DNA from 4 places in the Thalassotalea sp. Y01 genome. Region 4 is predicted to be linked to each of the others. Evidence: predicted binding sites of a transcription regulator. Region 4 holds the regulator's gene; each other region holds the start of a gene.
What was found. The regulator LexA, encoded in region 4, represses DNA repair genes until DNA is damaged. The targets are predictions, from matches to a motif close to TACTGTATNNNNATACAGTA.

Region 1: a site for LexA is predicted at 4,521-4,540, ahead of HII16_RS02665 (YebG family protein). Genes of this name have one in related genera too.
Region 2: a site for LexA is predicted at 3,966-3,985, ahead of ruvA (Holliday junction branch migration protein RuvA). Genes of this name have one in related genera too.
Region 3: a site for LexA is predicted at 1,875-1,894, ahead of recA (recombinase RecA). Genes of this name have one in related genera too.

The regions. Positions count from the first base shown of each region.
Region 1 covers NZ_JABBXG010000001.1:641,615-649,487, forward strand. The annotation lists gene thrB (homoserine kinase) at 1-623, opposite strand, end outside; gene thrA (bifunctional aspartate kinase/homoserine dehydrogenase I) at 623-3,079, opposite strand; gene HII16_RS02660 (SprT family zinc-dependent metalloprotease) at 3,400-4,101, opposite strand; gene HII16_RS02665 (YebG family protein) at 4,101-4,433, opposite strand; gene HII16_RS02670 (DUF3718 domain-containing protein) at 4,888-5,214, shown strand; gene HII16_RS02675 (SDR family oxidoreductase) at 5,335-6,084, opposite strand; gene HII16_RS02680 (hypothetical protein) at 6,441-6,632, shown strand; gene HII16_RS02685 (amidohydrolase) at 6,842-7,873, shown strand, end outside.
Region 2 covers NZ_JABBXG010000006.1:113,151-121,023, reverse strand. The annotation lists gene cmoB (tRNA 5-methoxyuridine(34)/uridine 5-oxyacetic acid(34) synthase CmoB) at 1-291, opposite strand, end outside; gene cmoA (carboxy-S-adenosyl-L-methionine synthase CmoA) at 291-1,025, opposite strand; gene aspS (aspartate--tRNA ligase) at 1,442-3,214, shown strand; gene ruvC (crossover junction endodeoxyribonuclease RuvC) at 3,389-3,916, shown strand; gene ruvA (Holliday junction branch migration protein RuvA) at 4,031-4,657, shown strand; gene ruvB (Holliday junction branch migration DNA helicase RuvB) at 4,669-5,676, shown strand; gene HII16_RS10500 (nucleotidyltransferase family protein) at 5,740-6,321, opposite strand; gene HII16_RS10495 (XdhC family protein) at 6,318-7,313, opposite strand; gene ybgC (tol-pal system-associated acyl-CoA thioesterase) at 7,825-7,873, shown strand, end outside.
Region 3 covers NZ_JABBXG010000012.1:14,894-22,766, forward strand. The annotation lists gene HII16_RS15005 (prolyl oligopeptidase family serine peptidase) at 1-721, shown strand, start outside; gene recA (recombinase RecA) at 800-1,825, opposite strand; gene mutS (DNA mismatch repair protein MutS) at 2,218-4,785, shown strand; gene rpoS (RNA polymerase sigma factor RpoS) at 4,873-5,796, opposite strand; gene HII16_RS15025 (peptidoglycan DD-metalloendopeptidase family protein) at 5,871-6,701, opposite strand; gene HII16_RS15030 (YqaA family protein) at 6,748-7,326, opposite strand; gene HII16_RS15035 (protein-L-isoaspartate(D-aspartate) O-methyltransferase) at 7,323-7,873, opposite strand, start outside.
Region 4 covers NZ_JABBXG010000004.1:96,996-104,868, reverse strand. The annotation lists gene HII16_RS07010 (cytochrome c oxidase assembly protein) at 1-65, opposite strand, end outside; gene ctaD (cytochrome c oxidase subunit I) at 78-1,667, opposite strand; gene coxB (cytochrome c oxidase subunit II) at 1,680-3,233, opposite strand; gene lexA (transcriptional repressor LexA) at 3,711-4,325, opposite strand; gene HII16_RS06990 (fasciclin domain-containing protein) at 4,729-5,292, opposite strand; gene HII16_RS06985 (hypothetical protein) at 5,462-6,988, opposite strand; gene plsB (glycerol-3-phosphate 1-O-acyltransferase PlsB) at 7,445-7,873, shown strand, end outside.

The DNA of each region.
Region 1 (7,873 bases), on a different contig from region 4:
ATCAATGTCTGCCTGCTATATTGCAAAGGTAGCACTTCTCTTGAAGCACGAGTCGACACCTCGATACCAGGGTAGGCCATAACCCAATAGATGTCGGCCAACTCGGGTAAGGTTCGAGTGATAACGCGGTCATCACTGACCATAAGTTGCAAGCCACCGAGAAAACACGGTGCGACATTATCGTAATGCAAGCTGCCACTGATTTGCGCTTCCATTTGTCCCATCATGGTGAGTAATTTACTGTCATCAAATGGCTTTTGATAATACTCATTAAGTGCAACTAATGCCGCAACAACGGAACAAGCACTCGAACCTAAGCCACTGCCAACCGGCATACTCTTGTTAAGTTGCATCGCCACAGGAGATGCCTGTTTACCTACATCTGCCAACGTATTTTCAAATAACTGTAGACAATGATAAACAATATTATCTTGATAGTTTGTCGGCAATTTATCGGCGAAATCACCGACCACCTCAAGTTGATTTTCACCTGTGGCTGAGGCCTCAATACTGACCACATCACCAAGCAATTCCCCCGATAATGGGGTGACTGCCATGCCAAGCACATCAAATCCGACACTGACGTTACCGATTGACGCTGGTGCATAAACTTTTACTGTCATTACAACTCCTGCTTCCAAGCTTGAGTGCGCAGCATATCGGCGAATACACCTGCCGCAGTAACTTCAGCGCCAGCACCATAGCCTCTTAGTACCAGTGGAATCGGTTGATAATAACGACTTAAAATCGATAAGGCATTTTCACCGTCTTTAATCGCGTATAGTGGGTGGCTGCTATCAACGGCTTCAATGGCCACCTGACATTCACCGTTACTGATTTTACCAACATAGCGCAGCACTTTGCCCTGCTCTTTGGCACTTTCAACTTTATCTTGAAAATAGCTGTCCAGCTCAGGCAAACGCTGCATAAAATCATCGACCGAGCCAGTTGAGTCAAAGTTGTCTGGCAATACCGACTCGACCTTGATGTTGTCCAGCTCCAGAGCCATACCGGCTTCGCGTGCCATGATCAATAATTTACGAGCGACGTCCATACCACTTAAGTCATCACGAGGATCGGGTTCGGTGAAGCCGTTTTGTTTGGCGATTTCGGTTGCTTGCGACAAGCTCATGCCTTCATCTAGCTTACCAAAAATATACGATAATGAGCCTGATAAAACACCGTCAAATTGCTGTAAATTATCACCGGCTTTAAAAAGGTTTTGCAACGTATCAATTACCGGCAAACCAGCACCAACATTGGTTTCATATAAAAACAGACGATTGGTTTTACGCGCATTTTCACGAATTTGGCGATAGTACTGCCAGCTGTCGGTATTAGCCTTTTTATTTGGCGTTACAACATGAAAGCCCTCAGCAAGATAATCGGCGTAATTAAGCGCCAGCTCCGCATCCGAGGTGCAATCAACCAGTACCGGATTAATCAAATGATGACTGCGGGCAAAATGCTTAACGGTATCGACACTCAGCGTTTTTTGTTCGCCTGTTAACGCCGATTGCCAGTTATCCATAGGGATACCTTGTGCATCAAACGCCATGCCTTTTGAATTGGCAATTCCGTATACGTTCAGTTCAATACCTTGTTGTTTTAATGACGCCTGCTGACGTGAAATTTGCGCTAACAATTCACTGCCAACAACCCCGCAACCGACAACAAAAGCATCAATAGTTTGTCTGCTTGAAAAGAAGTTTTGATGACATACTTTCAGTGCTTCAGTACATTTGCGTTGTTCGATGACTACTGAAATACTGCGCTCTGATGAGTCCTGAGCAATAGCGATAACGTTAACTCGCGCTTGCGCCAACGAACTAAACAACTTGCCGGCTACGCCACGCTGATGATGCATACCATCACCGACTAAGGAGACAATAGACAAATGCGATTGCATATCGATTGGTTCAAGCAATTGATTAAGTAATTCAAGTTCAAACTCTTGCTGCAGGCTTTGCTGAGCTCGATAAGCATCGGCAGAATAAACACAAAAACTAATACAGTATTCTGAAGACGATTGGCTGATCATTACCATTGAGATATTTTCTCGGCTCATGCAAGCAAATACTCGGCTCGCCATACCAACCATGCCTTTCATGCCTGGACCAGAGACGTTGATCATGGTTAGCTCATCAAGGTTTGAAATGGCTTTAACCTGCTTTTCACCCTTGTCTTCATTGGAAATCAAGGTACCCTTGGCATCAACGTTCAACGTGTTTTTAATCAAACATGGGATGTGATATTGAGCAATCGGGCCAATGGTTTTAGGATGCAATACCTTGGCACCAAAATAAGAAAGCTCCATCGCTTCTTGATATGACAAGTGCTCTAATAAGCTCGCTTCTTTAATTAAGCGCGGGTCGGCATTAAAGACACCGTCGACGTCAGTCCAGATTTCACAGCATTCCGCATTGACGCAAACACTCAATACCGCTGCAGAATAATCCGATCCATTACGACCTAGGGTGGTCAATTTTCCAGATGGGGCTACGCCGATAAAACCTGGCATTACGCTGATACGCGGTAGTTGATTGTATTTATCAACAAATTGTTGGCGTGCTAACACCAAATCGGCAACCGCATCGAGTGACGATTCATTAGTTTTTAAAAATTGCTCTGGCTCTAATACCGCAATGGTTTGTTGTTCGGTATTAAGCAACGCTTCGAGGATAGCGACGCTTAAACGTTCACCAAGACTGATCACACAAGCACGAATATGATCTGGACAATGATTCAACATCGCTGAACCCTGCATCCAACGTTTTAACTGGCCGAGACTGCGAGCTAGAGATTGGTCAGCGTGATGACGATTAAACGCCCGCTGGCCATTATCTAAATCATCAAAAATCGCGTTTACCGTTTTTTGCAAATGGTCAATTTGTTGTTCGAGAGTGTTGCTATCATCTAGGTTTTGCGTCATCGCTACCAAATGATTGGTAACGCCTTTTGGTGCTGAGACAACAACCGCAACCGGTGAATGCTGGCTTTTCGCTTCGATGATTTCGCAAACCGTATTAAAACGGTCTGCATTGGCAAGGGAAGAACCGCCGAATTTTATCACTCTCATATTGTTTTCCTCGAATTAGCCATTGTTATTAACAAGTGTGGCAAATAATTTTTGCTTTAAAAACAAAAGCCCGTGAACTTTGCAGGTCACGGGCTTTTATGTTTGAACGTTTTATTTACACGCTAGCCACTGACCTCCATTGGGGTACCAATGGTGGTGGTAATTGTAATGTTGGTCAGGTGCATAAATATTCTCATGCTTTCACTCTGCACCAGCGGTTCGCCGCTGTCAAGCCATTAATCACAAGAAATTAACAATGAAAAATTACATGTAGGACAACAAATTGCAGAATAAATAAACAATAGTCGATAAATATTCGACTAGTTTATCCAGTAGAGGTGAGATTGATGTTGCGTTAGCCATGTTTTGGCGACTTTGTGGTTACCATAAAATGACGAGACCATTGCCCAAAATTCGGCAGAATGGTTCATGTGTTTAAGATGGCAAAGCTCGTGGATGATAACGTAATCGATAACCCAGTCTGGCGCCATGACCAATAACCAGTTTAGTTTGACATGGCCTTTACTGTCACAACTGCCCCAACGAGACTTAAAATAACGTACAGTGCTACACTTTGCCTTTAACTTTGTGTCTTGCTGCCATTGTTCGCTGCGCGCTAACAATATCGACATTGCTTGTTGTTTATACCATGCGTGCAGTTGCTTTTTCACGGCATTGGCTATCATTGCAGGGTCATCGTTAGCCACTTTAACCGCAACGACTATGTGTTCCGCTTCAATCGACACGCTATTTTTACTGGCAACAACAACCGACAAACGATAAGGCTTACCTAGATAGTAAAACACCTCGCCATGTTGATACTGGCGCTCGACAGTCTCACTGCTTTGCTGCTGCAAAGCGATTTTTTGCTGTAACCAGGCACGCTTTTTGACAACCAACTCGGCAATGTATTGCTCATTAACAAATTCCGGAGCAAGCACTCGTACTTGACCATGCTTAACTTGCAAGCTGATGGTCTTGCGCCGACTACTGCGCACCAGTTGATAATCAATTGACGCCATTAGGCAGATTTAGCTTTCGATTTTGCCGCAGTTTTCTTTGCGGCAGGTTTTGTTTTACTGGTCGCGGGTTGCTTTTCAACAACAGGTTCCGCCGCCGGTTTAGGTTTTTTTGCCAATAGTGAAATCAATACTTGTTCGCGATTTTTCGCGAGGAAGATACTGACATCTTCAATCATTTGCTCTTCAAGTGCTAACGAAGATTGATCGAGTAACGCCGACAAATTATCGGCCATGTCGAGCATCTTGTCGTACTCATCGGCAGCCTTTTTGTCCATAAACGTTTCAACCTCCACCCCATTTCGAACCACTACAAAGCGACTTTCAACAGCCATAGTCTTTCCTTATTACCCAGTGTATGACGTAAATATTGGCAATATAATGCCAGTATTTTCCGTGCATTTAATGTAAATTGTTTCAGGTAGTGTATATTTATCCAGTAATTTAACAGCTTTTTTTATGACTCGCCAGAAAAAATTTTTTTTCCTTTTTCACTCATCGCACAAAACCCGCAACTCACCTTGACTAAATATACAATTTAATCGTGTTTTTATGCACCGATGTAAAAAAATGTTTCTGTTAACACATCTTTAACATTTGATGAACTCTTCTAACCTCGTGATTTTAACTGAATTTGTCCAAATTAACGGTAAATAAAGGCCCGGCAAAGTTGTTACATTCACACATTCTGCATTAACAACTTTTCTCGCAAAATGCGTCACTATTAGATTAACAGCAAACGACAACAACACTGTTACAGAATACTTAATGAGAATGTGGAGAACAACGATGAAAGCACTAACTTTAGCAGCAGTAATGGCAACCAGCATGGGTTTTACAATGAATGCAACCGCGGGCATGGATCCTTATCTTGAAAATGCACTAATTCAAGTATGTAAATCTGCGCAAGCTGACGACCTTGGCGATATGCGTCGCACTATTAAAGGTTATCATCTAAAAGAGAAAACCGTTGCAGCAAAAGTGGTATGTAATGGCGAAAATATTGTTAACTTTGCAGAAAATGCCGGTGCATATAACACCGCCAGTCATCTGCAAGAACGCCTAGGCGGTAGTGAAATTACCGATTTGGCAAACGTTTATGCGGTAAATTTTTAAGCCCATAAACAGCGAGGACTGATCTGTCACCCTGGACCTTGCTTCCCCCCAACGCTCTGGCTCGATGTTTTTGAGTCAGGGCGTTAATCTTTACACATCCCACGCACTTAAAAGCACACTCTAGCTCAATCGGCGCATTATCGATAATGGCAATAGAGGTAAAATATAACGCATCACAGCCCATGGCCACCCCGGTACAAAGGCAATGTTTTTTTCCGCTTCAATAGCAGCGATGACCTTGTTACAACCAGATGTGACGTCAACCAAAAACGGGGGATTTTTATCGGTATCGGTAATTTCTGTTTTAATATAGCCAGGATGTATGGTTGACACCTTAATAGGGCTGCCCAAGGTATCAATTCGAATGCCTTCCGTCAATGACGCCAACCCTGCTTTCGTTGCAGCATAGACAGTCATCGAGCGACGAAAACCTCGTTGTGAACTTACCGATGATATGGTGACCAAATGACCACTATTTTGCTCTCTGAAAATCTCCATAGCGGCTTCACATTGGCATAACGCAGCGACAAAGTTGGTTACCGCAGTCAGCTTATTTTGCGCATAATAGCCGGTGCCTATGGATGCTCCTTTGCCAATACCGGCATTAACTATCACCCTATCAATACTGCCAAGCTGCTGTTTTGCCTGTTTAAATACTGTAAACACTTGCTCATCTTGGTTTACATCCAGAGCAAAAACCAACACCGTAATGGCTGGATAGTGCTGCTCAAGCTCGCTCGCTAGCGCTTGCAATCGTTCGGTGCGTCTGGCACATAGCACCAGATTTCGCCCCATTTGCGCAAACTGTTTGGCCAACTCTTCGCCGATACCAGAACTGGCGCCGGTAATTATAATATTCTTGCGTTGCATGACGTCATTATCTCATCTGTTAACGTGCTATAAACCAAGTAAGTCTGTCGTTGTATTCGACAAACACCTTAAAAATTATCAAACATGGTTATTGTTCAATAACTTACCTAATAAAGATAACGATGTCTCCCATAAACTTAAACACCGCCCTTTCCGCAAAGTAAGTCAAAACCATAAATTCACTGTGTATTTACTCGCAAACATCAAGCAAGAAGCAGGCCTGAACAGCCTATAAACAAAGGGATGACGTTTTTTTATGCATTTGATTTAAAAATCGCAAATTTTGTTTGACGTACGATTTGTTTTTGCCTATTTTTCACAAATAACGGTCAAACGAAATTATTGAGGATGTAGTAATGTCTCGAAATAAAATCATTAATGATGTCGATTTAACCAACGGTGATATGGATTTTACTGATGAGGTTTCGTCAAACACAGAAAATGATGCGGGTAACCCAGATACAGCAAAAACCCGACGCCGTATCGATGAGTTACTTGAAAAGAAGCGACTTAAAGAGTTGCTTGACGAAGATGAGTGGGATTTATAAATCCCACTTATTAGACTGCTCATCTGCCACATTTCCTAAATTGTTCTTTTCATTTCCCTAAATCTTCTCTACTCTCAGTTACATAGCAATAACACCTATTAGGGAGATTTATGTCTTATTTTCGAAAAACCGCGTTAGCCGCAAGCTGTTTTGTAGCCTTTAACTGCGCTATAACAAGCAGCGTTGCCAAAGATCTGTCGCCACAAACGATGGCAACAAGTGTCGAGCAGGACGTAATTGAATGGCGCCGCCATTTCCACCAGCATCCGGAGTTGTCAAACCGAGAGTTTGAAACAGCCAAGCGAATCGCCGACGAGTTAAAGCAATTAGGTTTAGAGGTGCAAACCGGAATCGCCCATACTGGTGTTGTCGCTGTATTAGATTCAGGTAAACCTGGCCCGGTCGTAGCTTTACGCGCTGACATAGATGGTCTGCCAGTAAAAGAAATATCCGGTTTACCTTTTGCTTCCAAAGCGGTAGGCGAGTACAACGGCCAGCAAGTACCGGTTATGCATGCTTGTGGCCATGATACCCATATAGCAATGCTATTAGGCACGGCAAAAATGCTTAGTCAGCATAAAGAATTACTAACCGGTAAAGTGAAGTTTATCTTTCAACCTGCAGAGGAAGGTGCGCCCGCAGGTGAAGAAGGCGGTGCCGAATTGATGGTTAAACAAGGGGTAATGAAAAAACCTGACGTTGACGTCGTATTTGGTGTTCATATTTGGTCTAACTTAGAAGCAGGAAAAATCAGTTATAAGCCAGGTGGCACATTGGCCGCGGTTGATACCTTCAAGATTGTTGTTAAAGGTAAACAGGCGCATGGCGCTTACCCATGGAAGAGTGTCGATCCTGTGGTCACCTCCGCGCAAATAATTATGGGCTTACAAACCATCGTTTCTCGCGAATTAGAATTAATCGAAGAAGCGGCTGTTGTCACCGTCGGTAGCATTCACGGTGGCGTACGTTCGAACATTATCCCTAATGAAGTGGAAATTGTTGGTACCCTAAGATCGTTAAACCCAGAAATGCGAGAGCACATTCGCGAAGCGGTAAAACGCAAAGCAATCAATATTGCCGCAAGTATGGGCGCAGTCGCCGAGGTAACAGTGCCTTTTGGAGCTAATTACCCAGTTACTTATAATGATCCGGCGTTAATGGGAAAAATGTTGCCTTACTTACAAAACAATTTAGGCAGCGAGAACGTGGTGTTATCAAAAGCGCAAACCGGTGCCGAAGAC
Region 2 (7,873 bases), on a different contig from region 4:
CACATGATAAGGGCCTTTGCGCCATGGCTTGAAGTTTTTCAACAGAGCTTCAATGCGCTTTTGCTGGCCCGCAGGGATATCATCGGCACTACCAATGGTGACGCCATTGCTAATATCAATGCTTGAAGGTTCGGTTTGTGGTAACACATCAAGGGTTTTCTGCCACTGTTTAAACTCGCCATGCAGCTCATTTTTTTGCCAGTTTTCCAATTGCGCAGGCAAATGGGTAAGCCAATGAGCCAGACGGTTACCGGCGATTTGTTGATAAAATTGATTGAATACGTTTTTCATTATTTTATGGCGATTAGTGAGAAAAAGTTAAAGCATTGAAACCAGCTTGTGGCATGACTAAAGCCGGCTTGGCGTAAACGCTGATAATGGGTTTCCAGAACATCTGGTCGCATGACGTTTTCAATGGCCGCACGTTTTTGTGCGATTTCTAAGTCGCTGTAACCATTCGCTCGTTTAAAATCATGATGCAAATCGTTGAGTAACTCACGGCAGGTTTCATCGCCATCATAAATTTTTTCCGACAGGATCAATATACCGCCAGGCAATAACGACTCCGCGATTTTATCCATCAATTGTTGTCGTTTATCTTGTTCAATAAACTGTAGGGTGAAATTGAGTACCACGACCGAGGCATTCTCCATTGGGAACTCTAATATATCACCTTCATGAACCTCGCATGGGGTTGCTGCTTTAAAAGCATTAACGTGCATTTGACAGCGCTGCACCATATCTTTTGAGCTATCGATGGCGATAATTTTACAGTTGTTGGCATCTATGTTTTGACGCATCACTAAACTTGCGGCACCAAGAGAACAGCCTAAATCATATATGTTACTGTTGCTCTGTGCGTAGCGCTTACTCAGCTGGCCTATGGTTTCAATGATGTTTGAGTAGCCAGGAACAGATCGTTTGATCATATCCGGGAATACTTCAACGACCTGTGCATCGAAACGGAAATCGCCTACCTTTGCTTGCGGCTTTGAATAAATTATATCGGTCTGTTTATCTGTCATTAACTGTTTGTTGAATCTTTAATTGATTGGCTGCGCTATACACTTTGCATGAAACCACACGGATGATATCGCAATCTTTTATTGAGCCTAGGCAAATTATACCAGATAAACAAAAGCTTAAACGAGTATTAACGACGTCTTTTTATTCGTTTTATCAGCTTTGCGACCCAAAAAGCCTGAATTTTTATATTTGTGGCTTAACAGCAAGCACGTTGTGTCGATTTATTCTCGTAAAATATCGAGCCAATAGGTGACATTGCACCGCTATTCGCTATAATATCCGCCTTTGATTTTTGTCTTGTTCCTTATGGCGTTATACGCGAGGAGCTGAGCTTGAGAAAAGGCTTAGCAAAGCAGTGTAATAATAACACTGCAAAGGATCAGACCAGTAATAGACATGAGCAGGATAAATTATAATGCGTAGCGTATTTTGTGGTGAGGTTAATGAGTCTCACATCGGTGAAGAAGTTACATTATGTGGTTGGGTTAATCGTCGTCGTGATTTGGGCGCGGTAATCTTTCTTGATATGCGAGACCGTGAAGGTATTGTACAAGTAGTTTTCGATCCGGATTTGCCAGAAGTTTTGGAAGTGGCGAACACGTTACGTAATGAATTTTGCGTACAAGTTAAAGGTAAAGTTCGCGCTCGTCCTGAGTCGCAAGTAAACAAAGATATGGCAACAGGTGCGATTGAGGTATTAGGTTTAGAGCTTAATATCCTTAACAAAGCAGCGCCATTGCCAATCGACTTTAACCAAGAAAACAGCGAAGAGAATCGTTTGAAATATCGTTACTTAGATCTTCGCCGCCCAGAAATGACTGAGCGTTTACGTTTTCGTGCCCAAGTTACATCAGCCGTGCGTCGTTCATTGGAAAGCCAAGGTTTCATGGATATTGAAACACCAATCTTAACCGCCGCAACACCTGAAGGTGCGCGTGATTACCTTGTACCAAGCCGCACGCACAAGGGTAATTTCTTTGCCTTACCGCAATCGCCACAGCTGTTTAAACAATTGCTTATGATGTCTGGTCAAGAGCGTTATTACCAAATCGTAAAATGTTTCCGTGATGAAGATTTGCGTGCTGACCGTCAGCCTGAATTTACCCAAATCGATATCGAAACATCATTCATGACCGCCGACCAAGTCATGCAAGTAACTGAAACCATGATCAGCGAATTGTTCAAAGACTTATTAAATGTTGATCTGGGCACATTCCCGCACATGAGTTACCAAGAAGCGATGACCCGTTTTGGTTCAGATAAGCCTGATTTGCGTAACCCATTAGAGATGATTGATGTTGCGGATATTTTGAAAGACGTTGAATTTAAAGTATTCAATGGCCCTGCAAATGATCCTAAAGGCCGCGTGGCGGTAATTTGTGTGCCAGGTGCGGCAGCGACGTTCTCTCGTAAAAACATCGATGAATACGGCAAGTTTGTCGGTATTTATGGTGCCAAAGGTTTGGCTTGGATGAAGGTTAATGACATCGATGCTGGCATGGACGGCATCCAGTCGCCAATCTTAAAGTTCTTGCCTGAAACCGCAGTAGCGGCGCTACTTGAACGTACCAATGCAAAATCTGGTGACGTCATTTTCTTTGGTGCCGATGACTACACCGTCGTAACGGAGGCGCTTGGCGCATTGCGTTTGAAGCTTGGTGAAGACCTTGGCATCGTTAGCGATGAATGGAAGCCACTATGGGTCGTTGATTTCCCAATGTTTGAAGAGGCCGATGGTCACTTGCATGCATTGCACCACCCATTTACTGCACCAACCAAATTAACCGCACAAGAGCTAGAAGCAAACCCAATTGGCGCGCTATCTAATGCGTACGACATGGTTCTAAACGGTGTCGAATTAGGTGGTGGTTCAGTACGTATCCATAACCAAGAAATGCAAGCTGCGGTATTTAGAATTTTGGGCATCTCTGATGAAGAAGCGCAAGAGAAATTTGGTTTCTTATTAGAAGCGTTACGCTACGGTACGCCGCCACATGCCGGTTTGGCATTCGGTCTGGATCGTTTGGTTATGCTAATGACGGGTGCGACATCAATTCGCGACGTTATGGCGTTCCCTAAAACAACAACCGCGGCGTGTCCATTGACTAACGCACCAGGTCAAGCAAACCCAGAGCAGTTGAAAGAACTGGGTATCGCATCTGTTGTTGAGCCTAAAGCAGAGCAGTAACCTTTAGTCACTAAAGCGAGTTAATAAGCCTCGAGCATTCGAGGCTTTTTTATGTTCGAGCATAAGTCGCGGTCAACCGCAGCACTTAATGCTGCGATACATTGGTTGGCATCACACCAATTTGCGTTTATGCTAACTCTAACCGTCGTCATTCATCGGTAAAATAATAACAGTATGAGCATCATTCTTGGCATCGACCCCGGTTCTCGCATCACCGGATACGGTGTGATCTATAAACAGGGCCGTAAGTTTCAATACCTTGGCAGCGGTTGCATCAAAACCTTGTCTGCCGGCGATGATATCGCGTCGCGTTTGCAAGTCATTTTTGCGGGGGTGAGTGAGCTCATTACCCAGTTTAAGCCAGATATGTTTGCCATTGAGCAAGTCTTTATGGGCTTGAATCCTGCCGGCGCTTTGAAATTAGGCCAGGCGCGTGGAGCCGCTATCGTTGCGGCAACTAATGCTGAACTTGATGTTGCCGAATACTCCGCAAGACAAATTAAACAAGCCGTTGTTGGCACAGGTGCGGCTAAAAAAGAACAAGTCCAACATATGGTTACCTCTATATTGAAGTTACCGTCGATACCACAAGCGGACGCTGCTGACGCCTTAGCGGTCGCTATTTGTCACGCCCATAGTTATGACTCTTTAATAAAGATGGCCGGTCAGGCAAAGAAAACCGTACGCGGACGATTGCGATAGTTTTCGAAAACGCAGGTCTGTATAGACTTGCCGAATAGGGAAAATAGTTTACTATATATTTATACAGTGTTACTGTATGACCCATAGCAATAAAGAATAACATCAGGATACAAAGTGATAGGAAGATTGCGCGGCTTGCTTGTTGATAAACAGGCACCGGAAATATTATTGGAATGTGCCGGCGTTGGTTATGAAGTCACCTTACCAATGACCAGCTTTTATCATTTACCTCAGCTCGGTCAAGAAGCGATTATCTATACCCATTTTGCGGTTCGCGAAGACGCGCAGCAATTATATGGTTTTGCCAATCAAACAGAGCGTAAGCTTTTTCGTTTACTGATTAAGGTCAATGGCGTCGGGCCAAAGTTGGCGTTAGCTATATTATCTAACATGTCGGCAAATCAGTTTGTTCATTGCGTAAATCTTGATGACGTCACCACCATAGTAAAAATTCCTGGGGTAGGTAAGAAAACCGCAGAGCGCCTATTAATTGAAATGCGCGATAAATTAAAAGACTGGGGACTCGATATTGACACACCGGTCACCGATGCCATTAGTCTAGATATGGTGGACGGCGAAGTGGCTATTACGACAGTAACAACAGCGAAAGAAGATGCCATTACCGCATTGGTGTCATTGGGCTACAAAGCGGCGCAGGCAGATAAAGCGGTTACAGCGGTATATCAGCAAGAAATGAGTTCGGAAGAACTTATTCGTGATGCCTTGAAATCGATGTTATAAGTTAAAGAATTATGATTGAAGCGGATCGTTTAATACAACCTACATTAAGTAAAGAAGAAGAAACCATCGATAGGGCAATACGCCCGAAAATGCTTGCCGATTACACCGGCCAAGACCATGTAAAAGAGCAGATGGAAATCTTTATTCAAGCAGCGAAAAAGCGCGAAGAGCCGCTTGATCATTTGCTGATCTTTGGGCCTCCAGGCTTAGGTAAAACAACGCTTGCCAATATTGTTGCCAATGAAATGGGCGTTAATATACGTACCACCTCGGGCCCGGTATTAGAAAAGGCCGGTGACTTAGCGGCATTGTTAACCAACCTTGAAGAGAACGATGTTCTTTTTATTGATGAAATTCACCGTTTAAGCCCAATGGTGGAAGAAATTCTTTATCCAGCGATGGAAGATTATCAACTCGACATCATGATTGGTGAAGGTCCGGCAGCACGTTCGATTAAACTTGATTTGCCACCGTTTACATTGATTGGCGCGACAACCCGTGCCGGCGCATTAACGTCGCCATTGCGAGACCGTTTTGGTATCGTGCAGCGTTTAGAATTTTATAAAGTAAGTGACTTAAAGCACATCATTTCCCGTAGCGCGCATTTCTTAAATGTAGAAATGGATGACGATGGTGCATTAGAAGTTGCCAAACGCTCTCGCGGCACCCCTCGAATTGCGAACCGATTGTTACGTCGTGTGCGTGATTATGCCGAAGTCAAAGCCGATGGTGTTGCCAATCAAGACGTTTCAGCTAGAGCGTTAAATATGCTTGAGGTTGACTCGGAAGGTTTTGATTTAATGGATCGCAAGTTATTGCTGGCCATTATGGAGAAATTTGATGGTGGACCGGTAGGGCTCGATAATATCGCTGCGGCAATTGGTGAAGAACGAGAAACCATTGAAGACGTTATTGAACCTTTCTTGATTCAACAAGGCTTTTTGCAACGCACCCCAAGAGGTCGTATTGTTACGTCCAAGGCGTATTTGCATTTTGGTCTTGATATGCCGGAACGCTAATTGGTTTTTACACGTTAGCGAAAAACTTGTTAAGCGACTCTTTTATTAAGCTTGTTTAGATACTTATTTTGAGAGTTGCTCAGGGTGATCATAGTCGGTTATGGTGCCCTTATCGTCGACTTCCACAGTGATCAACTTTGCGCTATTGGCTTTTATAATATGTGCTGCGCCACTATCTCCACATAGCTTAGTCAACTGCTGAAAATACGGTTTAGAAAACCCCACTGGGTGACCATGTTGTGCCTGATAGGTTGGCCGAATGATATGCTCAGGCAACACAGCCTGTTTTAATAAAATAACGCTTTGCCCATTAATGTCTGGCATATCCGCGAGAAACACCCATACCCAACCAACCGCCGGTTGCTGAGTGATGCGCAACATCGCCGCAGCTAGACTGCTTCCCAAACCTATATCGACCGCCGGTGCTGAGATTAATTGAATTGCCTTATCGTCTATTAAATCAATAAGTTTTGCATCCTCATGACGATGCACTAAATAGACAATGTCAAAGTGGCATTTTACTGTTGCCAGTGTTTGCAACAACAGTGGTGGTTCACCACTAAATCGTTTATCTGCGCCAAATCGTCTGGAATAACCGGCGGCTAAAATGATCGCAACATGTTGCTCTGGCATGTCTGTCATCATAACTCTTGTTTACTTACACCATGTCGCACACGAATAATATCAGCCATCGTCGCAATGGCAATTTCTACCGGTGTTTTACTGCCGATGTGCAAACCAATTGGCGCATTAAGTCGGCTTAATTGCTGGTCATTAAAACCGCATATACGCTTTAATCGTTCTAAGCGTTTCTCTGTGGTGCGCACTGAACCCATAGCTCCGATATAAAATGCTTTGCTTTCAAATACCGTCATCAATGCGACATCATCTAATCTTGGATCGTGGGCTAAGGCCAGTACGGCACTATTGGACGTAGTGTATTGACTGACAAAGTCGTCTGGGGACATCCAGGTAATATCTACACCACCGTGTTTCTTGTCGAACTGCCAGGTGTTGCTGAGTTCTTTGCGCATGTCACACACCTTGACGTCAAAACCACTTAATAACCCGAGGCGAGCGATTTGTTCGCTAACCAAGCCTATACCAATTAACAATAACTGAAATATCTCCTGATAATGCAGTTTAATTTCATCGCCAATCTGTTCAATACTGTGCAAAGGCGGAGCATTAGAATCGATAGCGCACAGTTGCCGTGATTGAGAATCTAAGTGTACCGTTCTTTGATAGGGGCGCTGGTCATGTGCTAAGTCTAACCATTGTTGAAAGTAATCACGCTCAATTTGGTTGGCATCGATGTATTCAATAAGCAATTGGATCCGTCCACCACACGGCAATTCAGCATAACTGGCGGCTTGTTGGCCATGTTCGCCGTAAACAAAGACTTGATTACATTTGTTAAAATAGTCGTCATTTAGCATATCAACAAATGCGTCTTCTAGGCAGCCACCAGATATGGAACCAAACCGTTGTACACCGTCAGTGATAAATAGTGAGCCTATAGGGCGGGGCGCTGAACCATAAGTATTAGTAATCGTGCACAACCAAAAGCTGTGATTATTGCTTAATAAGGTATTGGCATGTTCTAAAACGGCTATATCGGTAAGTTGCATGAGCATATTAAGTTGAAAGCATTGCTTATAACTTACTGATTAATTGTTTATTTGGCAAAAAAAAAGCCCACTTGAATTCAAGTGGGCACAACAATAAGAGTTGATAGTAGGAAGTTAAATAAATCCAGGAACAATAAATAACAAGAGATGTTTCTGAGATGCGTGCATTCTATAGAGATTTTTTTTTAGCAACAAACAAGATTTTTTTGGTTTTCGCATAAAAAAAACTAATGCGACATAAGTGAGGTGAAAGAAATGACTAAATATGCAATTGTTGCCGTGATGTATGCGTATAAAGCGTAAATGTTAAATATTTATTAACGTTGTTGGTCACCCAAAATGACCTGTTATGGATAATAAAAATTTGCGTTAATTCTTGCCTTCGCATTTTTTCGCCAATTTTTTTGCTATGTTGCTTATAATTTCTGCAAAAAATAACCGCCTGCACTTGAGGCCAAGGCCAGATATGACGTAAGATAGGGCCTTATAGTTGTGGTAGCCACTCAAAGAACCATTCATGGATAAAAATAATAATTTTACCTATCAGCTCCGAGTTTATTACGAAG
Region 3 (7,873 bases), on a different contig from region 4:
TATTAGCTTACCGAATAATACTGACGGCAAGAACTTACCATTGGTCGTTATGCCACACGGTGGCCCAAGAGCACGAGACTATTGGGGCTATGATTCTCACGTACAAACCTTAACTTCTAATGGTTTTGCCGTATTACAAGTTAACTTTAGAGGCTCAGACGGTTTCGGTGAAAAATTCATGCACATGGGTGATAAAAAATGGGGCACCGAGATTCAATATGACATCATTGATGCCACAAAATGGGCTGTAAATAGCGGTATCGCAGATGCCAACAAACTATGTATCTACGGTTGGAGTTTTGGCGCTTACTCGGCACTACAAAGCTCTATAGTGGAACCAGACTTGTATAAGTGTTCTATTGCAGCAGCTGGTATATTTGAACTAGAAGCGGCTTACGATCGCGGTGACATTCCAGACTCAGCCTATGGTGCCGACTATCTAAATGAAGCGATCAGTGATGATGAAAAAACATTGCGTAGCCAATCGCCATATTACAATTTAGACAAACTGAAAACACCGGTGCTATTAATTCATGGCTCTGAGGACGATCGCACACCAATCGAGCATGCTGAAGATTTAGCCAGTCGATTAGAAGATATGGATCGTAAGGTGGAAACCTTGTTTGTGGATGATGAATACCATGGTTTTAGAATCGAATCTAATCGTGTTAAAGCAAACAAAAAAGTCATCGACTTTCTTAATCAACACATTGGTGGTTAATCACTACACCACTATATAATAAGACAAAAAAACCGCTCAAAAGAGCGGTTTTTTTATCTTTAAGATTAAGCGTGAATGTTATTCAACTTCAACGGCTTCTTCTTCGCTGTCCTTAACTGTCGTTAACAACATCGCTCGTAGTTTGGCATCAAGATCTTTTGCCATTGCGGTGTTTTCTTTCAAAAATTTACATGCATTGGCTTTACCTTGACCAATACGCTCACCATTACAGCTATACCAAGCACCGGCTTTTTCAACCAGCTTATGTTGTACGCCTAAGTCAATCAACTCACCAATGTTGTTGATACCTTCACCGTACATGATTTGGAACTCAGCTTGTTTGAATGGTGGTGCAATTTTATTTTTAACAACCTTAACACGCGTTTCATTACCGGTAATTTGGTCACCCTCTTTTACCGCACCAATACGACGAATATCTAAACGTACTGACGCGTAGAATTTAAGTGCGTTACCACCGGTCGTAGTTTCTGGATTACCGAACATCACACCAATTTTCATACGGATTTGGTTAATGAAAATCATCATGGTGTTTGATTGTTTCAAGTTACCGGTAAGTTTACGCATAGCTTGTGACAACATACGAGCTTGTAAACCCATGTGGCTATCACCCATATCACCTTCGATTTCTGCTTTTGGTGTTAACGCCGCTACCGAGTCAACTACGATAACGTCAACCGCGCCTGAACGAGTCAGCATGTCACATATCTCTAGCGCTTGTTCACCCGTATCTGGTTGCGAAACAAGTAAGTTATCGATATTAACACCAAGCTTTTCAGCGTAAATAGGGTCTAGTGCGTGCTCAGCATCAACAAACGCACAGACTTTGCCGTTGCGCTGTGCTTCAGCAATAACTTCTAACGTTAATGTGGTTTTACCACTTGATTCTGGACCGTAGATTTCAATGATACGACCCATAGGTAAACCGCCAGCGCCTAATGCGACGTCTAACGATAATGAACCAGTCGATACTGTTTCAACGTCCATGCTGCGGTTCTCACCTAATTTCATGATTGAACCTTTACCGAATTGACGTTCGATTTGGCCTAATGCTGCGGCTAACGCCTTTTCTTTATTCGCATCCATTGTTGTCTCCAGTAATTTTTATAATTTATCCAGTAGTTGAGAAATAGTATACTGTATAATCGTACAGTATCAACACCTTTTTCTTTAAATCGTTCAATATACAGCCTAAAACATTGAAATATAATGATAAAAAATACACTCTAGTTTCGCAAAAAGTACTAAAAGACGATTTGAAACAGTGTTTACAACAGTGGGATTCAGTATTTATACAGTAGTTTTACTTGGCAAAGCTTATGCGTTGTAGAGCAAAACAACTTTGCGCTTTACTGTAGATTATTTTAACATCTTTAGATTACCAATTTCACTAGATATTTCTCGGCCCCGTAGCACGATTCCTAAGCCTTTGCCGGCATTAACAATTTAGGGCCAAGCCAATAAAAATAAGCTAATAAATGACAGACGATCTCTTAAAAAATACCAATCCGACGCCGATGATGCGGCAGTATTTGACCATAAAATCTGAATTTAAACATATTCTGCTATTTTATCGTATGGGTGACTTCTACGAGTTATTTTATGATGACGCTAAAAAAGCCGCAGACTTACTTGATATCTCGCTGACCGCACGTGGTAAATCCGGCGGCAATGCCATCCCCATGGCCGGTGTCCCTTATCATGCGGTAGAAGGTTATTTAGCGAAATTAGTGCAATTGGGCGAGTCCGTTGCTATCTGTGAGCAAATAGGCGATCCAGCAACCAGCAAAGGCCCGGTCGAACGTAAAGTCGTGCGCATTATCACCCCTGGTACTATTTCAGATGAGGCTTTGCTTGAAGACAAGCATGATAATCTATTGGTCTCGGTATTTGAGCATAAAGATAGCTTTGGTGTTGCTTACTTGGATATGAGCTCAGGTCGCTTTGTTATCTGTGAACCCAATACAGAAGAACAATTACAGGCGGAATTGCAGCGATTGAACCCAGCCGAGTTGCTGTATCCAGAATCATTTAGTCAACAAGCACTCATTGAACAAATCAAAGGCAGTCGACGCCGACCAGATTGGGAATACGATTTAGCAACGGCTAAAAAAGTGCTAAATGAGCAGTTTTCAACAACGGCATTATCAGGCTATGGTGTTGACGATTACCCGCTTGGGTTGTGTGCTGCAGGCTGTTTATTACAGTACGTTAAAGATACTCAACGTTCAGCGCTGCCACATATTCGCAGTATCAAAGCCGAAGCCTATTCACAAGGCGTTATTCTTGACGCAGCAACTCGTAAAAACCTTGAATTAACCGTCAACCTATCAGGTACGGTCGATAACACTTTGGCATCGGTACTTGATAAAAGCGCCTCGGCTATGGGCTCGCGTCTACTAAAACGCTGGCTCCATTTTCCATTACGCGATATCGATACCTTAGCGCAACGTCAAGACGCCATTAGTAGCATCCTAGATAACGATGTCCAAGAAGACTTATTTGATGTCATTAAGGGTATGGGCGATATCGAACGTATTGTCTCACGCATCGCCTTGCGCAGTGCACGCCCACGAGACTTTGCTCGATTGCGCAATGCACTGACCTTATTACCCGAGCTCAATGAATTGAGCGGCCTTTGCCAATCTACATTGATGCAGCGATTATCAGAGCAAGTCACACCGATAGACTATGTTCAGCAATTGTTGAGCGAAGCGATTATCGATAACCCACCGGTATTAATACGAGACGGCGGGGTGATTGCCGAAGGTTATCACAGCGAGTTAGACGAATTACGCGGTTTAAGCAAAGGCGCTAGCGAGTTTCTTGAGCAATTAGAAGCCAAAGAGCGAGAGCAAACCGGTATCTCTACCTTGAAGGTTGGCTACAATAAAGTTCATGGTTTTTATATTGAGATCAGCCGCAACCAATCACAAGATGTGCCCGATCATTATATTCGCCGGCAAACCTTAAAGAATAACGAACGCTTTATTACCCAAGAGTTAAAATCGCACGAAGAGAAGGTTTTAACCGCGCAAAGTCGTTATTTGGCCTTAGAAAAGCGCCTCTATGATGAGTTGTTTGATCTTATCGCAGATCATATCGAACAATTGCAGACATGTGCGCAATCGGTCGCCACACTCGATGTGCTAAATACCTTTGCTGAACGGTCGCAAACATTAAATTATCAAAAGCCAACATTGACCAATGAATCCGGCATACACATTAATGCTGGCCGTCATCCAGTGGTTGAGCAAGTCAGTAAAGACGCCTTTATCGCCAATCCTGTGGAGTTAAATAACGAGCGTCGAATGTTGATCATTACCGGTCCAAATATGGGCGGTAAATCAACCTATATGCGACAAACCGCATTGATCACCCTGCTAGCTCATGTTGGCTGCTTTGTCCCTGCCGACAGCGCGACCATAGGCATAGTAGATCGCATCTTTACCCGTATTGGCGCCTCAGATGATCTGGCAAGTGGCCGTTCAACCTTTATGGTCGAAATGACCGAGACAGCCAATATTTTGAATAATGCATCGGATAAGTCATTGGTACTGCTCGATGAGATAGGCCGTGGTACATCCACCTACGATGGCTTATCGTTAGCCTGGGCTTGTGCCGAATATCTGGCTTTAAACTCAAAAGCGTTTACCTTATTTGCCAGTCATTATTTTGAATTAACCGAATTGGCCGAGCAAATGGATAATCTTGCTAATGTGCATTTAGATGCCATTGAGCACGGCGACTCTATTGTCTTTATGCATGCAGTGCAAGAAGGGGCAGCGTCGAAAAGTTTTGGTTTGCAAGTTGCGCAATTGGCCGGTGTACCTAAAGTCGTCATAACTCGCGCGAAGCAGCGTTTAGGTGAGCTAGAAAGCCAGGCAAAACCAACAATATTGTCACAAGCGCCAAGCGATGCGATGCAGGCCGATATGTTTAATGAGGCACATCCCATCATTGAGCAGCTAGACAGCCTAGATATCGATAATTTGAGCCCCAGACAAGCACTTGATTTACTGTATCAATTAAAAAAATCGTTATAGCCAGATAGCGACTATAAGCTGCAAAAGAAAGAGCCGCCAGTTCAATAAACTGGCGGCTCTTTTTTGTTCAATCTAGTGTGCTTGAGCTTACTGCTGAAACAATGACTCGATAGACAAGTTTTGCGCAGATAAGATATCACGTAAGCGTTTTAATGCTTCTACCTGAATTTGACGAACGCGTTCACGGGTTAGGCCAATCTCATGACCAACATCTTCTAATGTTGCCGGCTCATAGCCAAGTAAACCGAAACGACGAGCTAATACTTCACGTTGCTTAGAATTTAGTTCATTCAACCAATGTACAATATTTTGACGAATATCTGAGTCTTGCAAATCAGATTCAGGGCCTTGGCTCTTCTCGTCGGCAATAACATCTAACAATGCTTTGTCTGATTCGCCACCAAACGGTGTATCAACTGACGTGATACGCTCATTTAGCTTGAGCATCTTGCTGACATCAGCAACAGGTACTTCTAATTTACTGGCAATTTCTTCGGCGGTTGGCTCATGATCTAACTGTTGCACCAATTCGCGGGCAGCACGTAAATATACGTTTAGCTCTTTAACCACATGGATAGGTAAGCGAATGGTTCGGGTTTGATTCATAATGGCCCGTTCAATGGTTTGACGGATCCACCAGGTTGCGTAGGTAGAGAAACGGAAGCCGCGCTCTGGGTCGAATTTTTCGACTGCGCGAATAAGGCCCAAGTTTCCTTCTTCGATTAAGTCTAATAATGGTAAACCGCGATTGTTATATCGTCGTGCAATTTTTACGACTAGTCGGAGATTACTTTCAATCATTCGAGCTCGGGATGCTTCACAGCCTTTAAGTGCTTTTCTGGAGAAGAAAACCTCTTCTTCTGCACTTAGTAGCGGAGAAAAACCTATCTCGCTCAAATACATCTGAGTTGCATCTAAATTTGATGCTGTGTCTTCGCTGCTGATTTTCTTTTCAGTAGTCTTAGTTGCTTCTGCAACTGCAGCGCCTGTAGTACTTCTTGCATTATCCATCGACATCTCCCAATATCCTCGGAATTATTATTAAACGTTCACTCGTGCCTCTTTTTTTATTAACTTATTAACGATTATTTCGGTAAATAACGCATTGGATTTACCGATTTGCCCCTAAATCTAATTTCGAAGTGCAACATAGTACGATCTGTACCAGTATTGCCCATTCTCGCGATCACACTTCCTGCTTTTACTGTTTCTTGTTCTTTTACCAGTAACTCATCATTGTGAGCGTAAGCACTGAGATAGTCATCATTATGTTTGATGATTATCAGGTTGCCATAACCGCGTAACGCACTGCCAGAATAGACTATCAAACCATCGGCTGCAGCTTTGACGGGTTGCCCCTTCTTACCTGCTATATCGATGCCTTGATTTCCTTTTTCGGCACTTGAAAAGTTTGAAATTACAGGCCCTTTAACAGGCCATATCCAACGATTCACTTTTTGCTTTAATGATGGAACTTTCACCGCAGTGAATTTCCCACCCTTAACCTCACCATACTCCTCGGCCTTATCATTTGCAACAGTTTTCTTGCTGTTTTTTTGCACAGTTTTAACGATTGATTTACTGGCGTTTGTCGAGCCGTTATTTATACTGGCTTGCGCTATCAAATGTAAAGTTTGATTTGGATAGATTTGATATGGCGGCTTAAGGTTATTATATTGCGCCAAAGTGCGCACATCGGTCCCCGCGCGAAAGGCGATAGAATATAAGGTTTCGCCTTTTTTAACCTTGTATGTCTTATCTTGGATCGGAGTTTGAGCCTGGCGTGAACTGCTGTTTGTTTCTAGGTTTACGACTGGTGCTGGGCGTGTTCTTTCCGCGCACGCCGATAACGCCATGATCACGGTTATCATCACTGCAACAGTGTAAGAGTTGTTTTTTCGTTCCCGCCAATTCATAAAAATATTTATTTTTATTCAGTTAGTTAACAGTTTTTATTGGTAATTATCTCAGTATAAAATATAACGCTATTGCTGCAAAGACCACAGCCCAACCGATAATATCGACGCTGTTTCTAAGTTTCGCTTCCATTTTTTCACCGCCTGCTTTAATCAGTCCTGCGACCAAATAAAAGCGCATTCCTCGGCCTATCGCCGACGCAAGAAGAAAGGGTAAAAACATCATTTGTAAAAAGCCAGCACTTAACGTGAACACCTTATAAGGTATTGGTGAAAAGCCCGCTAAGAACACCACCCAGACCCCATAGTCTTCGAACCAATCCATGGCGTGTTGGAATTTATCCATGTAATTAAACTCTATCAATAATGGTTTAATTACCGGTTCATATAGCCAAAAACCAAGCAAGTATCCGAGTACGCCACCAACCACAGACGCTAAGGTGGTGATCATTGCTAAACGCCAAGCATTTTCAGGTTTCGATAACACCATAGGCGCCAGTAATACATCCGGTGGTATTGGGAAAAATACCGACTCTGCAAACGACAATACTGCCAACACTTTAGGAGCGGCAGTATGGGTAGCCCATCGCATCGTCCATTGATACAAAGGCGAGAATATCTTCACAGCAATTCTCCAGGTACCAAAGGCACAAATCGCACCGCCTCAATTTGGCTAACATTAAACGTATCACCTTGGCGCTGGATAAGTTTAAGTACTTGCGCATCTTGGCCCACTGGAATGATTAACTTACCCCCATCGGCCAGTTGCTCTAGTAATTTTTGCGGCACTTCAGTGGCGGCTGCGGTTACGATAATTGCTTTAAAAGGAGCTTTGCTCGCCCAGCCTTTCCAGCCATCGCCATGCTTCATTTGTACATTATGTTGATCAATGCTTTGCAAACGACGTTTGGCCTGAAATTGCAACGACTTGATGCGCTCAACCGAATACACTTTACCAAAAAGTTGCGCCAAAATGGATGTCTGATAGCCTGAGCCGGTGCCTATCTCTAAGACATTTTCAGCGTCATTGCCTGCCAATAACAATTCCGTCATCTTAGCGACAATGTATGGTTGCGAAATGGTTTGCCCTTGCCCGATTGGCAATGCCGTGTTGTCATAAGCCTTATGCGCTAAAATTTCCGGAACGAAAATATGACGAGGGCTACTGGCGA
Region 4 (7,873 bases):
TGGTGATTGGTGTTTGCTTCTGCTGTTTGAGTTTGCGGCTCGTTTTGTTGTTGCTCTGTACTCATATGGTGTGCTGCCTATTTTATTTCTGGTGGTGTTTCAAAGGTGTGATATGGCGCTGGCGACGGCACAGTCCATTCTAATCCTTCGGCACCTTCCCAACATTTCGCTTCGGCTTTTTCGCCACCGCGAATACACTTGATAACCACGTATAAGAAAATCAGCTGTGATAAACCAAAGGCGAAACCACCAATACTGATCCACTTATTAAAGTCGGCAAACTGTAGGGCATAATCCGGTACTCGACGCGGCATACCAGCTAGACCGATAAAGTGCATAGGGAAGAACAGAACGTTGACAGAAATCAGTGAACACCAAAAGTGTATCTTACCGATTTTCTCGTCATACATGTGGCCAGTCCATTTTGGTAACCAGTAATAGGCGGCTGCGAATAATGAGAACAGCGAACCGGTAACCAGTACATAATGGAAGTGAGCAACAACAAAGTAGGTATCATGATATTGGAAATCAACCGGCGTCATCGCCAGCATCAGACCACTGAACCCACCAATGGTAAACAAAATAACAAAGGCAATTGAGAACAACATTGGTGTCTCAAAGGTCATTGCTCCTTGCCACATGGTTGCAACCCAGTTAAACACCTTAACCCCTGTTGGTACGGCTATTAGCATGGTGCAGTACATAAAGAACAACTCACCCGCTAACGGCATGCCCGTGGTAAACATGTGGTGCGCCCAAACGATAAACGATAAGAACGCTATAGATGCGGTCGCGTAAACCATAGAGCTGTAACCAAACAGTTTTTTACGGGTAAAGGCTGGGATGGTGGTTGATACAATACCGAATGCCGGTAAGATCATAATGTACACTTCAGGGTGACCGAAGAACCAGAATATATGCTGGAACATGACCGGGTCACCACCACCGGCGGCATTAAAGAATGAGGTACCAAAATAGGTATCGGTTAACACCATGGTAACCGCACCGGCGAGAACCGGCATAACCGCAATCAACAGGTAAGCGGTGATGAAGAATGTCCATACAAATAATGGCATCTTCATGTAGGTCATACCCGGTGCACGCATGTTCATGATGGTAACGATGATATTAATCGCACCCATAATCGATGAAATACCCATAATATGGACGGCAAACACGAAGAATGCAGTACTACCATTTGAGTAGGTTGTCGATAATGGCGCATAGAATGTCCAACCGAAGTTAGGACCACCGCCTTCCATAAACAATGATGCCAATAAGATGCTGAACGCAAATGGCAAAATCCAGAATGACCAGTTATTCAATCGTGGTAGCGCCATATCTGGTGCACCGACCATCATCGGTATCATCCAGTTTGCCAAACCCGTAAAGGCAGGCATGATGGCACCAAATACCATGATAAGACCGTGTACTGTGGTCATTTGGTTGAAGAAGTCTGGTTCAACAATTTGCAAACCTGGCTGGAATAGCTCGGCGCGAATGACCATAGCCATCGCACCACCGGTAAGTAGCATGATGAAACTGAACCAAAGATAAAGGGTACCAATATCCTTATGGTTAGTGGTGTATAACCAGCGCTTCAGGCCGGTCATTTTATGATCATGGTGATCATCATGATGATCTAATGTTTCTGTAGCTGTACTCATAATCATTCCCCCTTATTTGACTACATCTTTGGCTTGCACAGCATCGCCGGTATCGTTACCCCAGGCGTTGCGCTCGTAGGTAACCACTGCGGCCATCTCTTGTGGCGTTAGCTGAGCGGCAAAACCTAGCATAGCGGTACCTGGTTTGCCGTTAGCAACCATGTCAATATGAGCGGCGATATCACCGGTGGCCATAGCGCTGCCTTTTAGACCAGGGAATGCTGGCGGCATACCTTCACCATTTACTTGATGACAAGCGGCACATTTAGCAACATATACTTGCTCGCCGAGCTCCATAAGTTGAGCCATGTCCAAATCGTCCATGTTCACTTCAGCCGCTGGTACAGGTTCTGCTTCAGGTGTGGTTGCTGCACTGTCGCTTGCGCCATCTGGTGCAACCGGTTCAGTACTGGCGCCACTTACACCTTGACCAATTTCTTGAACGTCTTTGGCTTGTACGGTTTGACCCATATTATTGCCCCAAGCATTACGCTCATAGGTAACAACAGCAGCTATCTCTTTCAAGCTAAGTTGCTTGCCGTAACCTTGCATACCGGTTCCAGCACGACCATTGAATACCACACTGATGTGTTCAGCCATTTTTTCAGCATCCACAGCGATACCTGAACCTGCGAGTGCAGGGAATGCAGGCGGTAGGCCTTGACCATTTGGTTGGTGACAAGCGGCACAGTGCGCGGTATAGGTTGTTTCACCCAATGTCATCAAATCGTCCATAGACATTTCAGCATTAAGCGAGGCAGCTTCTGCTTGCTTGGCTTTGGTCATGGCAATCTTCTGTTCGTTGATCCAAAGCTCATAGTCTTCTTCACTGCGCACATCGACAACGATTGGCATGTAGCCGTGGTCTTTACCACATAGCTCGGCACAACGGCCACGGTAAATACCTGGCTCATTGACATTGGTCCAAGCTTCATTGATAAAGCCCGGGTTTGCGTCTTGCTTGACGGCAAACGCTGGAACCCACCAAGAGTGAATTACGTCATCTGAGGTAATTAGAAAGCGTACTTTACGGTTAACCGGAATTACTAAAGGCTTATCTACTTCAAGTAAGTAGTTTTCACCTTTTGCTTCACCGTCACCTTCGCGATTATCAAATTGTTCGCGTGGGGTAGACAGCACACTGTAATATTCGATGCCTTGATCAAAATATTTGTAATGCCACTTCCATTGGGAACCGGTGACCTGAATGGTTATGTCGGAATTGGAGTTATCCTCCATATCAATCAAGGCCGTGGTTGCTGGCCATGCCATACCAATCAGAATAAGAATAGGAATAGCGGTCCAAAGTATTTCTACTTTAGTGCTTTCATGAAAATCGGCTGGCTTTACGCCTTTCGATTTACGGTGGAAGATCATGGACCAGAACATAGCACCGAATACTACGATACCAATGACGGTACAAATCCATAGAACCAACATATGCAAATCATAGACATTTTGGCTGACATCCGTCACACCTTTAGTCAAATTCAATTGCGATTCTGCCCAAGCTGAACTGGCAAACGTACTTGCCAACAACAGCCAACCCAGGTTACGTCTTTTCACTCGACATCTCCTTCTGCTTGCTAAGCCAAAGAAAATACAGAAAAAGGGACAAGATACATCTTCATTCGATGTCGCAAATTTCCGTAAATTATTGTTATTGTTTTATACCGGTTAAATGATTAACTCGGCCATTTACGTACTGCAAATCTACGTTTAGTTTTGACGTGGTAGATTTAGCGTATTCTCTTATTGTTGTAATCGGCTGGTGTCACCAGGTGGCAAACAATCGGCCTGTTTTTGTTTATTTCATGCTCTAGAATTACCTAATTTTTATACAAGGTAAAGCGCTTTGTTAGAAATTTGTAAATCTTTTTTACAATCCAGATTACAAATGGGACTAGAGTAAATACTCTTGTGTTTTAATGGGTTATAGACAAGACAAGGCGATGGAGGTTTTTTTATGATACAAAAAACGCCCTAACTTGGGCGCTTTCTAGAGGATATTTGGCTGCTTAAAGTTTGTACAGTTTTGCTGGGCTACATCCAGTCAGCATTGCGAACCACACCGACGGCGATTCCTTCAATATTAAAAGGTGTATTGGTTAAATCGACAACAATCGGCGAGAATGCTTCGTTTTCAGCGTGTAAATAGACAACGTTACCTTCTCGTTTATAGCGTTTGACGGTGACGTCATCCTCTACTCGTGCCACCACAACCTGACCGTTATGAATGTCTGTCGATTGGTGCACAGCCAGCAAATCTCCATCGAGAATACCGATGTCTTTCATGCTATCGCCATTAACGCGCAATAAGTAATCGGCAGCAGGGTGAAACAAACTACCATCGATCTTGTATCTGTCTTCAACGTGCTCTTGGGCAAGAATAGGTTCACCTGCCGCAACTCGACCAATTAATGGCAAGCCTTCTTCTTCAACATGCTCTTCGGCTAATTTGATACCACGGGAGGTGCCCGGTAGCATTTCAATAAAGCCCTTTTTGGCCAGCGCTTTTAAATGCTCTTCCGCAGCATTTGCTGATTTAAAACCAAAAAAGTTGGCAATTTCCGCTCGTGTCGGTGGCATGCCGGTTTCGTTTATTTTTTCTTTTATCAAATCAAAGATTTGTTGTTGTCTGGCAGTCAATGCTCGCATGATATTTTTACAGCCTGTTTATCTGTACAGTAACTGTCAGTATATACAGCTTGATAAGAATCGCAACCAATAAATTATTGTTTTACAAGATATGTGTAGGTTCCAGTTCAAAACTAAATTCGTTCCAACGCAAATAAATTATGAAATAAATTCGCTTTTTTTTGATTCTAGATATGATGGTTTTAGTGGATGACGCTGAATTGATTCATATGAACGGACGGGTGTATGACTATAACCTTGGTCGTTTCTTGAGTGTTGACCCTGTGTTTCAAGCGCCAGCTAATACTTAAAGCATGAATCCGTATTGAATCGACAAAACTAACCTAGATATTTTTTTGCACATAAAAAACGCCCTCATTAAGGGCGTTTAAACGAGCATTATGTTGTTCAGGTACGGTTGTGATTAAGGTTCTAATACTGTATCGATGATATGCACCATGCCATCTGATAAGCGATTATCTTCGCTGATGATCTTCGCTTCTGATTTTTCGGCAATAATCAGGCCATCGTCGTAATAAATGCTGTTGCCATCAAGCATCTCAACCATTTTCGCACGGGTCACAGAGCGTGAATTGCGCACGCCTTCGGTAACATGGTATTTCAATACATCAGCAACGCCATCAGCGCCCAGTAAACTCACAGCGGCATTAAACGCATCGGCATCATTGGTGGTGTTGGTGAGCATGTAGAAGGCGTTGTCATTAGGCGCAAATACGGTCAAATCGCTGCCATCGAACGCGGCGACGGTGCCGGTTGCGATCAGCGCGGCGACTAATACGTCAAAATCTTCGCCATTGCTGTCAAAATCAAATGGTTCGCCAGACGCGGCAACAGCAAAATCGACGATACTTACATCGGATTTTTCCGCCCACTTGGGTTTTGCTGCGTAAGCCGATGCACTTAAAAAAGTCGCAACAGATAGTGTTGCAATGGTTTTTGTTAATGAACTCATTACCGTATTCATCATAGTGTTCCTCTGTTTATTTTGACGTTGATAGTGATGGAGTTCTTACGGTAATTCGTTGCCAGAAGATCACTTAATACATTGCTACCACCGAGCTATGACTGGTTATCTGCAAAAAAGTCACGACAAACTACCGTGATCCAACTCTCTAGAGTGGCAGCAATGTGTGTGGTTAGTTGCTTTCTTTTTGGTTTGCAAATGTCATGTCGTAGCCGCTAGCCGATTGCTCATTTTGTTGCAGTAACAAGAACATGGCTTGGCTGGACTCGTCTAAGTTAATTGCTTGTGAGGCGAGCAGTATCTCGCTGCTGTCGCGCTTGGCAACGGCATATACTGTGTAGGTATTGTTTAACAGCTCGATATTACTGGCGTTTGCGTAACTGATATGGCGATAATTAGTTGAAGTTTCGATCAACTCATCATTTTGCACAAAGTAGACACTGACGCTATTGAAATTGTCATCTTCAACAAGGTTTATGATTTCAATTTTGTGACTATAAATACTGTTACTTTGGCTGGTTTTAACCGCTAATGAATTGATTTTTATTTCAACTTCATCGACCAGTCCATCGCCATCTTCATCCACATCGCCGTCGCCATCATGATCAACGTTTTCTTCGCTGAGGTAAAAGAAGATGGTTTTCTCTTCGTTTTCAGCTAGGGTCAACAAATGATTGGATAGCAAGGGGTGTTGTTGCGACGAGCTGAGCAAATCAATGCTGTAGTCGCCTTGGCTGACAATATAGGTGTCACTGTATTGACCAAAACTGATGTTGTCGATAGCAATGGTTTCCTTAATTGAACGTAAGGTGGCATCTATAGAATGGTCATAATCAGGTAATAAATCGTGCTCTGTAATGCTGTTGAACAGTCGCAGTTTTGAATCATCCCCTTCACTTTGTAATGTCATAAAGTCGTATTTTGAAATCATGTCGATGGCAAACGGCGAAGAGCCTGCACCTTGGTTTTGTCGTACCACGACGATATATTGCGAGGTGTATTGCATAGGCGCTTGGGTCGATTGAAATAACACTTGGTCACTGCCAGCTTGGGTAATATAAAAGGTATAATCGTCTTGATCGTGTTTTTGATTATCACTGATGACCCCGTAATTAAGTTGTTCAAGCGCAATCGCCTCATTAAAGGTTTCATCGGTTTTCGACATGTAGACATCAATATCTTGCATTGCTTCATGTAAGTTGAGCAGGCGGATATTAAACAGCTCTTCGTCATTGTCGTTATCATCATCAATGACTGGAATATCAAAGGACATCACTTGCGGCGCTTGTACGTCACCTGTTAGGGCAAAAAATTGAATGCTGTCTTTACTGAATTTATGGTTTTGTTGATAGATGATTTGTAGATCTTCGCGACTGCTGCTATCAGCATCATCTTGCCAAGCAAGCTCCACATAATAGTCGTCAGCTTCGAGCTCGTAACGGTTGTTTGCATCAGCAAATGCTAACGGTGAAAAGGTGATTTCGAAATCGTCGTCATCGTCATCTTCGTCGAGGTTTTCATCGACGGTAAAGTAAATGCTAGGTGCGTTGTTTGAGGCGTTGTAAAACTGCACAAAGGCATTGTCAGAATCGCTCTGTTCATCGTCTGAACTGCACGCGGTCAATAAACTGGCGAATACACTGGCGCAAAGCACAGGTTTTATGGTGTTTAAAGAGAGTGTCTTATTATGTAAATTCATGGTTCCTACCCTATTAAATTAAAAAACGAACAAGCCATATTGTCGATATGGCAACACCCAAAATAGATAACGGTATTAACAAATTGTTCACTTGGGTAACGTGTATTTACAGTACTTTACGAAGCAGCTTAAAACTTTACGTTGCTTTACATTTGGCGGCGGAACTTTCGCTATTTGTGCTAATAAGGAAGGGGGCGTTTTTGCTGCTGTTGGGATTGCCCAATACTGGCGTTTAATAACTCGCAAGCATTTGCTGATTTTGGCCGATGTAGTGATTGGCTTTTCTCTAGTGAGTCGCAATTGTGTTGCTTCACGCACGTTTTAATTCGCTATATTGCAGTCTTTTTAGCGATATTTGTGCTCAAATAGTGGCGAATGTAGCAACAGCATCGATAATAATGGTAGAATTGCCGCAAATTTTTAAGTGATTAATCCGCCAAGGATTTTAAATACAAAATGAGAGCCTTGTTCTATTTTTTATTGTCTTTACCTGTACGCTTGTTGGTTAAGTGTAAGGTAATTCCTGATAACGCTGAAACGTTCGAGTTGGGCGACAACAAAGACGTGTTTTATATTGTCCGTCATCAATCGGCGAGTGACTTATTGGCATTGCAAATGGCCTGTAAGTCACTAAACATGCCTGATCCATTAGAAAGCGTTGTCGTAGATGGCCAACAAATGGATCGTTGCATTTGTTTGGAAAAACCAAGCTCTATTTTTCCTTGGATGAAACCTGGAAAAACGCGCGCTATGAGTTCAGGGTCGGCGTTACTTAAGGCGCATCAAAAAGATCATGAGCGCAACGCTAAGCTTATTCCAGCGAACTTGTTGTGGGGACGTAAACCGGGCAAAGCCAAAGTCAATGTCAGCGACATGATTGCCGAT